DNA from 3 places in the Erwinia rhapontici genome. Region 1 is predicted to be linked to each of the others. Evidence: predicted binding sites of a transcription regulator. Region 1 holds the regulator's gene; each other region holds the start of a gene.
The links. Region 1 encodes Fur, which represses iron uptake genes when iron is present. Its sites were predicted from a motif close to ATAATAATGAGAACNACTATCAA; they were not measured.
Positions count from the first base shown of each region.

Region 1 (4,271 bases):
TTTTTCTGCCGAACGTTGTGGAGCATTTATGCTGCTGTACGGTGGTGGGGCACTGGTGGCGATGCTGGTATGTGGTCGTCTTTACCATTGTCTGGGCGCACTGACCCTGTTCAGCTGTGGGTTGGTCTTACATGCAGGCGGCATCGTGCTGCTGGCGCTGGTACAGAGTCCCGAACAGGTGATGCTATTGAATGCGGCTTATCTGCTGATGGGGATTGGCGGTGGAATCAGTGCCAATACGGCACAAACCAGTGCTCTGACTGATTTTCACGATGAGCAGATGACGCGGGCCAGTGTGATATGGAATATTAATCGTCAGCTTTCATTCAGCCTCGGCGCCGCATTGTTTACACTGCTGTTTACGTTGATGAGCCGCCACTATTCTGCTGCTCAGTCTTATCATCAGGTCTTTGTTGTTGCCGCAGTTACCGGCCTGTTCCCCTTGTGGATGATTTATCGCCACGCCCGTCATAAGGATGTTGTATGTCAGCGTTAACCGAAAAAGCCTGTGAAAGTATCATTGTACTGCATCAGCTTATTGAGAAAGTGTTTCACGGAGATGGGAGCTTTGTCCCTGAGCTGTTGCGACATTTTGAACCCGATTTTATCATGGTCGCGCCCAGCGGAAAAAGTCTGTCGATGGAGGAGGTGACTGCGCTGTTCACTCGTCTGGTCGGCGAACGGCAGGGTGTTGCTATCACGATTGAACACTGCAAAGTGATCTCTCAGTTTGGCCAGGAAGTAGCGATCCAGTATCACGAGCTACAACAGCAGGGTGATAATCATACCCACCGTATTTCACTGGCGGTGATTGATTGTGGTTGTACGCCACCTCGCTGGCGCTATTTGCAGGAAACAATGGTGGTCAGTTAATTACTGTACTAGTTCGTGAGTGTGATTCTGTGTAGACTATGCGGCATTATTGCCGTTTAGCCAGTGGATTATCCCGGTTTATGGCATGTTATTTATTGCATTCGCTAAGGGATTTCATGGCTACACCTGCTTCTGCTGTTCGTCTGCCGTCAACACTCTGGGGGGCGTTGATTATCAGTGGCACCATTATTGGTGCCGGGATGTTCTCGCTGCCGGTAGTGATGTCCGGTGCCTGGTTTGCCTGGTCCTCCGCGCTGCTGATCGTGACCTGGTTCTGTATGCTGCTGTCCGGATTACTGTATCTGGAAGCCAGCCTGCATTATCCCATCGGGGCGAGTTTTGATACGGTCACACGCGATTTACTTGGGCGTGGCTGGAACCTGATCAACGGTTTGTCCGTGGTCTTTGTGCTGGGGATCCTCACCTATGCGTACATTTCTGCCAGTGGCGCGATTATTCAGCACAGCCTCAATCAATTAAATGTCGGAATATCGGCACGTATGGCTGGGCTGCTCTTTACGCTACTGGTGGCGCTGTTTATCTGGCTGGGAACAGCGGTTGTCAGCCGGATGACGCTGATTTTTCTCGGCGCGAAGATCCTCACCTTTCTGATGATTTTTGGCGGCCTGCTGTGGCATGTTCAGCCGGCTATTCTGCTCGACAGCCAGGGAGCCGATCGCGATTATCTGCGATATCTCTGGATAGTGGTGCCGTTTTGTCTGGCCTCCTTCGGCTACCATGGCAACATTGCCGGGTTGACGACTTACTACCATAAGAATGCAGGCCGCGTGAGCCGTTGCCTGATTTACGGCACGCTGCTGGCTCTGATGATTTACTTTATCTGGATCATCGGCACGATGGGCAATATTCCCCGCAGCGAATTTAAAGCGATTGCCGCGCAAGGCGGTAATATTGACGTACTGGTGGGGGCGTTATCCGGCGTACTGCACAATCGCTCTCTGAATCTGTTACTGGATATCTTCTCTAACTTCGCCGTTGCCTGTTCATTCCTCGGTGTCAGTCTTGGCTTTTTTGATTACCTTGCCGATCTCTTTAAACTGGATAACTCCGCGTCCGGAAGATTAAAAACCACGCTGCTGACGTTTATTCTGCCGCTAACTGCCGCGATGATCTGGCCCAACGGTTTTCTGCTGGCAATCGGTTATGCCGGGCTGGCCGCGACGTTGTGGGCTGTTGTCACGCCAGCGCTACTAGCCTGGCAGTCACGTCGACGTTTTGCCACTGCCACGTGGCGAGTCAGAGGGGGGATGGCACCGATTGTGCTGGTTCTGCTGTTTGGTGCACTGAATGCCGTGGTCTCGTTGCTTTCATATGGTGGCTGGCTGCCGCTCTATACGCGATAACCTTTTGAGACAGATTGGCAGCGTTTTAGCCGGGAGGAATCGCTATAACGCAGGCATAAAAAAACCGGTGGCAAGCCACCGGTTTTTACACTGAACAGTGCAGATTATTTGTCGTGCAGAGTCTCGTCTTCACGACAGTCACCCAGAGAACAATGGCCATAAAGATACAGGCTATGGTTGCTCAGTTTGATACCGTGACGCGTGGCGATTTCACGCTGACGTTCCTCAATGTATTCGTCTCTGAACTCAATAACTTTACCGCAGTCCAGGCAGATCAGGTGATCGTGATGGTGCTGCTGAGTCAGTTCGAAAACGGATTTACCGCCTTCAAAGTTATGGCGGGTAACGATCCCCGCATCATCAAATTGGTTCAGCACGCGGTAAACGGTGGCCAGACCAATTTCTTCGCCCATATCAATCAGGCGTTTGTACAAGTCTTCCGCACTGACATGATGGCCCTCTGGTTCCTGAAGCACTTCCAGAATTTTCAGTCGGGGAAGCGTGACTTTCAGGCCGGCCTTCTTTAATGCGGTGTTATTGTCAGTCATGCGGATATTGTCCTGTTACTTTGCTAGTCACTTAGTGGCTGAAAAGCCCTGAACATCGGTCGACGCTAAAAGATGAGTGCGTCTCAGTATAGAACTGATACTCCGAAATGAAAACCATAAGGGGTGCCTGAAACCGCAATGGATGTAAGGATAAGTGTCATTACATCCAGGGTAGCACGCGCCCGAATTAGGCTGGGTTAACATTTCAATCTGCATCATCTTCACCGCTCTTTGGGCGACTCACATCCTCAAAGAGTGGGGCAGGTGCTGAGTAAGCGGGTAACCGATGGGGTTATTGTACAGTTTTGCAGATGAAAGTTACAAACATGTATCTATTACTTCTATAGGAAAAACCACTTACTTGATGTGAGATAGCTCCCACATCAAGCGGCTATGGTTATGCTTCGATGATATCTTTTAGCTGAAGTTCATCAAAAATTTGTTTTACCCAATTTTCAACGCGTTCGTTGGTGAGCTCTGGCTGGCGATCTTCATCAATGGCCAGGCCAAGGAAATGGTTATCATCTGCCATGCCTTTCGAAGCCTCGAAATGGTAACCTTCGCTCGGCCAGTGGCCGACAATCACTGCGCCGTTCGGCTCAATGATGTCGCGGATGGTGCCCATTGCATCGCAGAAATACTCGGAATAGTCTTCCTGATCGCCGCAACCAAACAGCGCAACCAGTTTACCGTTGAAGTCGATTTCTTCCAGCGTTGGGAAGAAGTCATCCCAGTCGCACTGGGCTTCACCGTAGTACCAGGTTGGGATGCCAAGCAGCAGAATATCAAAGGCTTCAAGGTCTTCTTTGCTGCTTTTAGCAATATCACGAACTTCTGCAACATCTTTCCCCAGTTGCTTCTGGATCATTTTTGCAATGTTTTCGGTATTGCCTGTATCGCTACCAAAGAAAATGCCGACGAGTGCCATGAGTTTAATAACCTCTTGAATCTTAATGATATGGTGACTGCTGATTTTTTCGCAGATATCGCTAATGATAACAGACCGTCGTGAGCGGATAAATGAGTAATGCTGCCGGTTTTGTCGCTGAGTGCTAAGGCCCTGATACCATCAGGACGGATGACGTTGCAACTGTTCCAGCAGCATTTCTTCGATCAGTTCACTGCGGCTGATATTGCGCTCGAAAGCTAGCTGATTCAGGACATCAACCGCGTCGCTGTTCATTTTCAGTTCGACACGCTTCAGGCCGCGCACTTTATCGCGCTTGAGCTGATTGCGTTTGTTGATACGCAACTGCTCATCACGCGTCAGCGGATTAGTCTTGGGTCGTCCCGGACGTCGTTCATCTGCAAACAGATCGATCGTTGTGCGGTCCGTGTTCTCTTTTGCCATAGGAATCGTAATACTGAAAGGCTGGATTGCTGATGAATAGGGCCGTTATGCCGTCTGATAATCAGCAGCGGCAAAATTTTAGCGCGCCATCATACCCCAGCGAAAATGGTTTTCACAGCGCTAAAAAACGTCGGA
Region 1 covers NZ_CP085627.1:1,326,195-1,330,465, forward strand. The annotation lists gene LJN55_RS06265 (MFS transporter) at 1-496, shown strand, start outside; gene LJN55_RS06270 (hypothetical protein) at 484-873, shown strand; gene mtr (tryptophan permease) at 990-2,237, shown strand; gene fur (ferric iron uptake transcriptional regulator) at 2,342-2,785, opposite strand; gene fldA (flavodoxin FldA) at 3,183-3,713, opposite strand; gene ybfE (LexA regulated protein) at 3,855-4,136, opposite strand; gene ybfF (esterase) at 4,249-4,271, opposite strand, start outside.

Region 2 (4,271 bases), 1.2 Mb from region 1:
TTGACCAGATGAGTCCGGGCGTCTCGGTACAGATAAGGCGTGTAAACAGCGTGTCATCTGTCGTGGCATCCCCAAACAGAATCAGTGGAACTGACACGTGAAAGGTGCTGAACCCTTCAGTAACAACAATCGCAACCGATGCCACAGACATACAACACTCCAGGACTGATTTGAGGATATTAGAACGTGACTGACTCTCCGTCTGCAGGTGCGCTGACAAAATCCTCCAGATGATTAATCCGTGCATACTCCAGCAACGCCTGGCGAGTCACCAGGCAATGATTGATGGCTTCCATGTGGGTAGCAACAATCTGGGCTTCTGGCAGCACAAGATGGGCTTTCAGGACATCTTCTTTACCGAAGATAATCGAACCATATCCCAGAACATGCGCCCAGCCCGTGTTCATTATCACCACGCCGGGCAGATATTTACGCATATTATCCTCAACAGCATCGATCCAGATGGAGTCACCCACCAGATAAAGTGATTTCTCATCCGGGTGCTGAAACACAATCCCACTGGACTCTCCCAGCCGCTCTGCTAATTGAGGGTTGGCATAAGCTTCATCAGACCCATGCTGGCAGCGGGTCTTGATGAGCGATATGTCGCCAAACTGACTGGTTTCAGCCAGCACCACCAGGTTACTGAACCCTTGCGATCGCAGAAGCTGTTCATCACTGTCATTTTGCACAAAAATCAGCTTCTCTTTTGGAATGAGCGCCACGGCCGCTTCGTCCCAATGATCCTGATGCGTATGCGTGACAATGATGGCGTCAACGTCCAGCAATACTGGCACATCGAAGGGCAGCTCAACCATCGGATTACGGATTTCTGAGCGGACAGTACCTGGAAACCCCGGCCATGCCTCTTTTTTGGATAGCATGGGATCGATTAGAAACGTCTTTCCTGCATAAACAATCCGTTGAGTCGCATTGCGTACCTGAGTAATTTTCATCGTTATTTACCTTAATGTTATGCCTGTTGGCAGTGTCGGTGCTTAACCTGGCCCGAAAAACATTATCGATGATATCAGGACAGTCAGCGATCCCCCTTTAGGCCATATTGCGATGGGATCGGGTCAACACCACTGTCAAACCACTGATCTAACGACAAACACACACCGTGTTTCAGGTGGTGTCAAAAAAATAACAATGATTCTATAAAAGAAAATGATTATCATAATCATTAGTATTGAACTTTAGCTACGCCACCCTGTCTCGGGGCCATCTGGCCCGTGACTGACCGATAAAAAAATGGCCACGCTTTTTGTTATTCCCTATTTCGCACAAGGAAAAACCATGTCTTCCCGCACCTTCTCATCCCACACCAGGGGAAAGGGCTCGCCTCTGCGCGTGCCGGGCCAAAAAACGACGTTGTCCGTTTCACTGCTGGCGCTGATGATCCATGCGCTGGTTAACCCGGCCATGGCGCAGGAAGCCGCCTCCCCGCAGGAAATGGTGGTGGATGCCACGGCAGATGATACCGCCGCCAGCGAGAAGCAGGATTACACGGTCAAAACCACCCGCGCCGGCACCAAAATGCTGATGACCCCGCGCGATGTCCCGCAGTCATTAAGCGTCGTCACCGAGCAGCGGATGCTGGACCAGAATCTGCAAACCGTGGGTGAGGTGCTGGATAACACCACCGGGATCGCCACCCAACTGGTCGACAGCGAACGCTCCTCCTACTTCTCTCGCGGTTTCCAGATCACCAATTACACCTTCGATGATATCCCTACGTCAGCGGCAGATAACTGGAACTACGGCGATGCCGGAGAAGACACCGCCATCTATGACCGCATCGAAGTCGTGCGCGGCGCAACCGGGCTGATGAGCGGTGCGGGCAGCCCGTCGGCGTCGGTCAATATGGTACGCAAACATGCCGACAGCAAGACCGTGACCGGCAATCTGAGCGCCAGCTATGGCCGCTGGAACACCCAGCGTTACGTGGCCGACCTCTCTGCCCCGCTGAATGAAGAAGGCACCGTGCGTGGCCGCGTTATCGCCGGTTATCAGGATCAGGACGGCTGGCTGGATCGCTACCATAAAAGCAAAAAGTTCCTCTACGGCGTGCTGGATGCCGATGTGACCGACAACACCACGGTGTCGCTCGGCTACGACTATCAGGAGAGCAACACCGGCAACCCGACCTGGGGTGGATTGCCGACCTGGTACAGCAACGGTTCGCGCACCCATTACAACCGCAACCTCAATCCGTCGGCCGACTGGACGCGTTACAGCCTCGATTCGCGTAAGGTTTTTGCCAACGTCAAACATGACTTTGATAACGGCTGGACCTTCCGCGTCAATGCCACGCATGCTGAGCAGACCTTTGCTGACAAGCTGCTGTATGTGATGGAGTTCCCCGATGCGGTGACCGGCACCGGGGTCAGCGGCTATGGCAGCCTGGATCGTGGTAAGCGCACGCAGGAATCCATTGATACCTATGCCAGCGGTCCGTTTGAACTGCTGGGGCGTAACCATGAGTTGATGGCCGGCGTCAGCTACAGCCGCCAGCATAACCAGACCTACAGCGTGGACGGTGCACTGGATTATGCGCAGATGGGCAGTTTTGATAACAACTGGAACGGCAACGTTCAGGAGCCGGAATGGGGTGACTGGTATCTGAATGCCGATGACGTGATCCGCCAGAAATCGGCCTACACCGCCGCCCGCTTCTCGCTGGCCGACCCACTGTCGCTGATCCTCGGCGCGCGTTACACCCAGTGGAGCACCGTTGGCAGCAGCGGCAATATGAGCAAAAATAACATCACGCCGTACGGTGGCCTGGTGTATGACATCGATGACACCTGGTCGGCTTACGCCAGCTACACCTCGATCTTCCAGCCACAGACCTACCGTGGCACTGATGGGGCCTATCTGTCGCCAGTGACCGGGAAAAACTATGAAACCGGACTGAAGTCTGACTGGTTTGATGGGCGTCTGACCGCCACCTTTGCGGTATTCCGTATTGAGCAGGAGAACGTGGGTCAGGAACTCAGCGGCACGTTTGTGAATGGCTCCAGCGAGCAGGCGTATGTTGCGGCTAAAGGCGCGGTCAGTAAAGGCGCGGAGTTTGAGCTGAACGGTGCCGTCACCGACAACCTGCAAATGACCTTCGGGGCAACGCGCTATGTGGCGCGAGATACCTCCGGCCGCTTCAACAGCAATATGCCGCAGACCTCATTTAAACTCTTCTCCCGCTACCGTTTACCGATGTTGCAGGACCTGACCATCGGCGGCGGGCTTAACTGGCAGAACCGCACCTTCCAGGATGCCACCGGCCCGGATGGTGAAGTGCAGCGCGTCTACCAGGGCAGCTATCCACTGGCCAACCTGTTTGCCCGCTACCAGTTCACCAGACAATTGGCGGTACAGGCCAACGTCGATAACCTCTTTGACCGCTCTTATTACTCATGGGGCAGCGATTATGTGGTTTACGGCGAACCGCGTAGCTACTCGGTCAACCTGTCGTACGCCTTCTGATGAAAAAGCCCCGGCACGATGCCGGGGCTGATCATGCAGACAAGGTGATTAGTGCATAAATGTCTGGTAATTCTCCGGTGTAACCAGCCGGAACGGGATCATCACTTCATCCTGCACTTTCTCTCCCCTGGCAACACTGGCCGCCATATCCACCGCCTGATACGCCTGGGCTTTAGCATCCTGGAAAACCGTCACTGAAAGCAGCCCGCTTTTAATCGACTGCAAACCGTTAGGGCCGCCATCGGTTCCCCCCACCAGAATGTCCTTACCGATTTTTATGCCATTGCTTTTCAGCGCCATCGCGGCGCCAATCGCCATTTCATCCGCATTAGAAGAAAGGATATCGATTTTACGTCCGGAGAGTATCCAGTTGTTCATCAGGTTCATGCCATCCTCGCGCATCCATTTGGCGGTATCTTCCACCACAACATGCATGTTCGGATGCTGAGCAATCACCTCTTTGGCGCCCTGTGTGCGAAAACGCGTGGCATCATTACTGAGCAGTCCTTTCATAATGGCAACATTCACCTCCTTTTTATCCTTCACCTTTTCCGCCAGATACTGCATTTGCAGGCGTCCGGCTTCAATTTCATCACTGCCGGTATAGCTGATCCCGTTGCCCAGTGTCGAATCAGCCGGTTTACGGTTCAGATAAATGAGTGGGATTTTTGCCGCGCGCGCCGCCTCAGAGATGTTTTTTGTGCCCTGGGTATCCACCGGGTTCACGATAATCACGCTAACCTTCTGGTTAATAAAACTCTGCACCTGGGTAAGCTGTTTATCTA
Region 2 covers NZ_CP085627.1:2,490,329-2,494,599, forward strand. The annotation lists gene LJN55_RS11730 (GlxA family transcriptional regulator) at 1-151, opposite strand, end outside; gene LJN55_RS11735 (MBL fold metallo-hydrolase) at 180-956, opposite strand; gene fhuE (ferric-rhodotorulic acid/ferric-coprogen receptor FhuE) at 1,399-3,486, shown strand; gene LJN55_RS11745 (sugar ABC transporter substrate-binding protein) at 3,535-4,271, opposite strand, start outside.
Region 2: a site for Fur is predicted at 1,171-1,193, ahead of fhuE (ferric-rhodotorulic acid/ferric-coprogen receptor FhuE). Genes of this name have one in related genera too.

Region 3 (4,271 bases), 540 kb from region 1:
CCGCCACCACGCGGGCAATGATGCATATGGTGGCGAAGCTGCACTATCAGTCCGATATGTCGCAGGTCGATATCGCTAAAAAACTGGGCGTGTCCACCGCCACGATCTCGCGTCTGCTGACCAAAGCGCGCGCGGCGGGGATTGTGCGAATAGAGGTGATTGAGCTGACGTCCCCTGAGGAGATCACGGCGGATCTGATTGCACGGCTGGGGTTAAAAACCGCTGCCGTGGTGGAGTCCCCACCTGCCAATATCCTCAGTGCCCTGAATGCGCCGCTGGCCTCGCTGCTTCAGCAGGCCGACCTGGTCAGTGGTTCGGTCGTGGGCATTGGCTGGGGACGGGCGGTACGTGAAGTGACGCTATCCGGCCTGCCGCGCCTGCCGGGGGTGATGACGGTGGCGCTCAACGGCGGTATGCAGCAGGCGGCAGCGCATTTTCAGATTAACGAATTTGTGCGCCAGGCCGCAGAACAGATGGAGGGAACGCCGCATTTCCTGCACGCGCCCTATATCTCGTCGCCGGTGCTGCGTGATGCATTTCTCTGCGATCCGGGCGTGCAACAAATTACCTCGCTATGGGATAAGCTGGACGTGGCCATCGTGGGCGTCGGCCTGACGCATCATGCGCCCCACCCCAGCGAAACCAGCACGGCCACCCCTGATGAGCAGGCGCTCAGCCATGCAGCGGGCGATGTTCTGCGCCACTACGTGACCGAACAGGGGGAAGTGCTGCACTGGGAGGGCGAACAGCGGATGATTGCAGCATCACCAGACCAGCTTCGTCAGACCCCGTTATGCATCGGGGTGGCGGCCACGGCAGAGAAAGCCGCCGGGATTATTGGTGCCGTACGTTCCGGCATGATCAACGCACTGGTGACCGATATTAAAACAGCTCAGGCCATCCTCGACCGTCTGGTCACCGAGCCGCAGTAAACCATAACTGCCTTTATCCCTGGCGGATAAAGGCAGTTCATTCTCTGTAAAAATAACACCTTATAAGAAATAACCTATTACGGATTAATTCTCATTCCGTAATATTGATCCAATTTATATTTTAATAGGAATAGTTATCATAATCATTTAAAAAGCAGAACTGTTTATATTCATCATGGAATGATTATCACTTACCAATCATACTCTTAGGCGACAACAATAAAATTAGCCTATGCTATATAAAACGGTTTTTATTTTATCAATCTGCGTGCATAATGCGCAGAAATCACCTGTTTTACTCGTTATACTTCACGTTACAGAAACATTCACTCTGTCCCTGTAACATGAATTATTGAGAGTAATAAATCGCAAAATATAATGTTAAAGGAGTCACCATGCTGACTAATGAAATGACCGCTCAGTTGAACGATCAACTGAATCTGGAATTCTATTCTGCCAACCTGTACCTGCAGATGAGCGCATGGTGCAACGACAAAGGCTTCGAGGGTGCGGCTGCGTTTATGCGTGAGCACTCTACGGAAGAGATGCAGCACATGCAGCGTCTGTTCAACTACCTGAGCGATACGGGCGCGATGCCGGTACTGGGCACCATTGAAGCCCCACCGGTCACCTTCAACTCCCTGCACGAAGTGCTGGAGCAGGCTTATCAGCACGAGCAGCTGATCACCGCTAAAATCAACGAACTGGCGCACGCAGCCATGACCACCCAGGACTACTCCACCTTTAACTTCCTGCAGTGGTATGTGTCTGAGCAGCACGAAGAAGAGAAGCTGTTCAAATCTGTACTGGATAAACTGGCACTGGTGGGTAACAGCGGTCAGGCCCTGTTCTTCGTGGATAAAGATTTGCAGAAACTGAGCGAACCTGGTGCACACCAGGCGTAATCGCTGACAAACGTCGCCCCTTTTTCAGGGACGACGTTTTTTTCCTTTTCTTGCTCTTTTACTCCCCTTTCCGCAATTTTTTCACCTGCTCCGCCGTCACATCGCTGGCCTGATTTCCCCAACTGTTGCGCACATAGTTACTCAGTTCGGCCACCTGTTGATCCGTCAGCCGCCAGCCAAATCCCGGCATTCGCATACCTGTCAATGCTCTTTCTGTCACCGCAGCCCGGCCTCCGTGCAAAATCATTGAAACCAGTGACGAAGGATCATCCCCCAACAGCGCCGGGTTACTTGCCAGTGCCGGGAAGGTGTGAGTGTATCCCCGACCATCGCTACGGTGGCAGGCGGCACAGTTATCCTGATACAGCGCCGCCCCCGGATATTGAGCTTCGGCATAATCTTCACTGGCTGGCGAAGAAGAGAATTTACCGGGAGGCAGGCTCTTCAGAAACACCGCAATAGCACTAAGATCCGCCGGCGTAAGATGCTGCGTACTCTGCTGCACCACATCGGCCATGGAACCAAATGCCATTGTGCGGTCGTTCTGCCCTGTTTTGAGGAAATTGATAATATCCTGCTGCGTCCAGCTCCCCAGCCCGCGAACGTTGTTACCCCGCAGGTCCGGTGCATGCCAGCCGTTAATGGTTCCTCCGGACAGATAGGCGCTGTCATTGTGGTCCAGCCCTTTTTCCTGCATCGCTATACCGCGTGGCGTATGGCAGCTACCGCAGTGCCCCGGAGCCATCACCAGCCAGGCACCCCGGTTCCACTCGGCGCTTTTCAGCGGGTCGTTAAGATAGCGTTCATCGTCATGAAACATCATATTCCACACCCACAACGGCCAGCGTATATTTAACGGCCAGGGGATATCGCTTTTTCGGTTTGCCTGCCGGACGGCAGGAACCTCCTGTGTGAAGTACGCATACAAATCGTGCAGCTGCTGGTCGTCAAACTTGCTGAACGCGGTATAAGGCATCGCCGGATACAGATAATGACCATTCCGGGCCTTCCCCTCACGAAGCGCCCGCGCAAAATCCTGATAGCTGTAGTGACCGATGCCGGTTTGTGCATCCGGGGTAATATTGGTGGAGTAAATAGCCCCGATGGGGGTATCCATCTTCAGTCCCCCGGCAAAAGGCGTGCCTTTTTCTGCGGTGTGGCAGGCTGCACAATCTGCCGCCAGGGCCAGATAGTGCCCCGGACTGATGCTGCGCTCAGGCACAGCGGCAATGCTGTTACTGGCCACTGCCAGCAGCACACACAGACCGTATTGTCTGATATTCATGGCTCACTCCCTGTCAGGCCTGCACCAGCGGTCCGGGCTGGGCGAAATATTGAGTACGGATGGCGTGCGCTGCCCACAGTGCAGTGGCGCAAACAATACCGGTGGGGTTGTAGGCAAGATTTTGAGGGAAGACAGATGCCCCCAGCACAAACAAATTGTGCACATCCCAGCTTTGCAAATATTTGTTTACCACACTGTTTTTCGGGTTATCACCCATCACTGTCCCCCCCGTGGTATGCGTGGACTGGTAAGGCCGCACATCATAGTGGTCACCGGGCTTCATAAAACCCGATTCAACCTGCTGTGCCCCCATTACACGGGCTATCTGCTCCGCTTTGCCTTGCATGAACTGCGTCATTTTCAGTTCATTCGGCTGCCAGTCAAACGTCATGCGCAGCAGCGGCTGGCCGTGGACATCCTTGTAGGTCGGGTCGAGGTCGAGATAACACTGTTTATATGGCATGACCGATCCCGATGAACCGATGGTCATAGTGTGCAGATAGTGCTGTTTGATGCTTTTTTTCCAGCCGCTGCCCCACTGCGGGGATGCCGCAGGCAACGGCATCTGCTGGATCGGCCGCCCGCCGCTGGTGGCCGCCCCGATGGTGGCGCCGCCAATAAAACCCAGCCCGCTCTGGTCAAAATTCCCGGCATTGAAATCATCAATAAACGTCCCGGTCACGCCAGAGGCGGCAAACGGATTAAAGTTATGCTTCTCGCCAAAGAACAGATTGAGGCTGCCATTCATCTGGTAAGCATAGTTACGGCCAACCACGCCCTCTCCGCTCTGCGCATTGTAGGGTTTACCTATCCCCGACAGCAGCAGCAGGCGAACGTTATGCAGCTGGAAGGCGCTGAGGATCACCAGATCCGCAGGCTGTTCATGCTGTACCCCCAGCTCATCCACCCAGGTCACGCCAGTGGCTTTTTTCCCACTGGCATCAGTATTAATACGCAACACCTGTGCCTGAGTGCGCAGCGAAAAGTTCGAAAACTGGCGAAGTGAAGGCAGGATAGTTGACTGCGGCGAGGCTTTGGAACCGTTGAAACAGCCGAAACGTTCACAGAACCCGCAGTAGTTGCAGACGCCCAGCTGCACACCATAAGGGTTCTTCCAGGCTTCGGTGCAGTTGGCTGCCGGAATAGGGA
Region 3 covers NZ_CP085627.1:786,812-791,082, reverse strand. The annotation lists gene LJN55_RS03595 (sugar-binding transcriptional regulator) at 1-932, shown strand, start outside; gene ftnA (non-heme ferritin) at 1,328-1,837, shown strand; gene LJN55_RS03585 (c-type cytochrome) at 1,896-3,122, opposite strand; gene LJN55_RS03580 (GMC family oxidoreductase) at 3,136-4,271, opposite strand, start outside.
Region 3: a site for Fur is predicted at 1,057-1,079, ahead of ftnA (non-heme ferritin). Genes of this name have one in related genera too.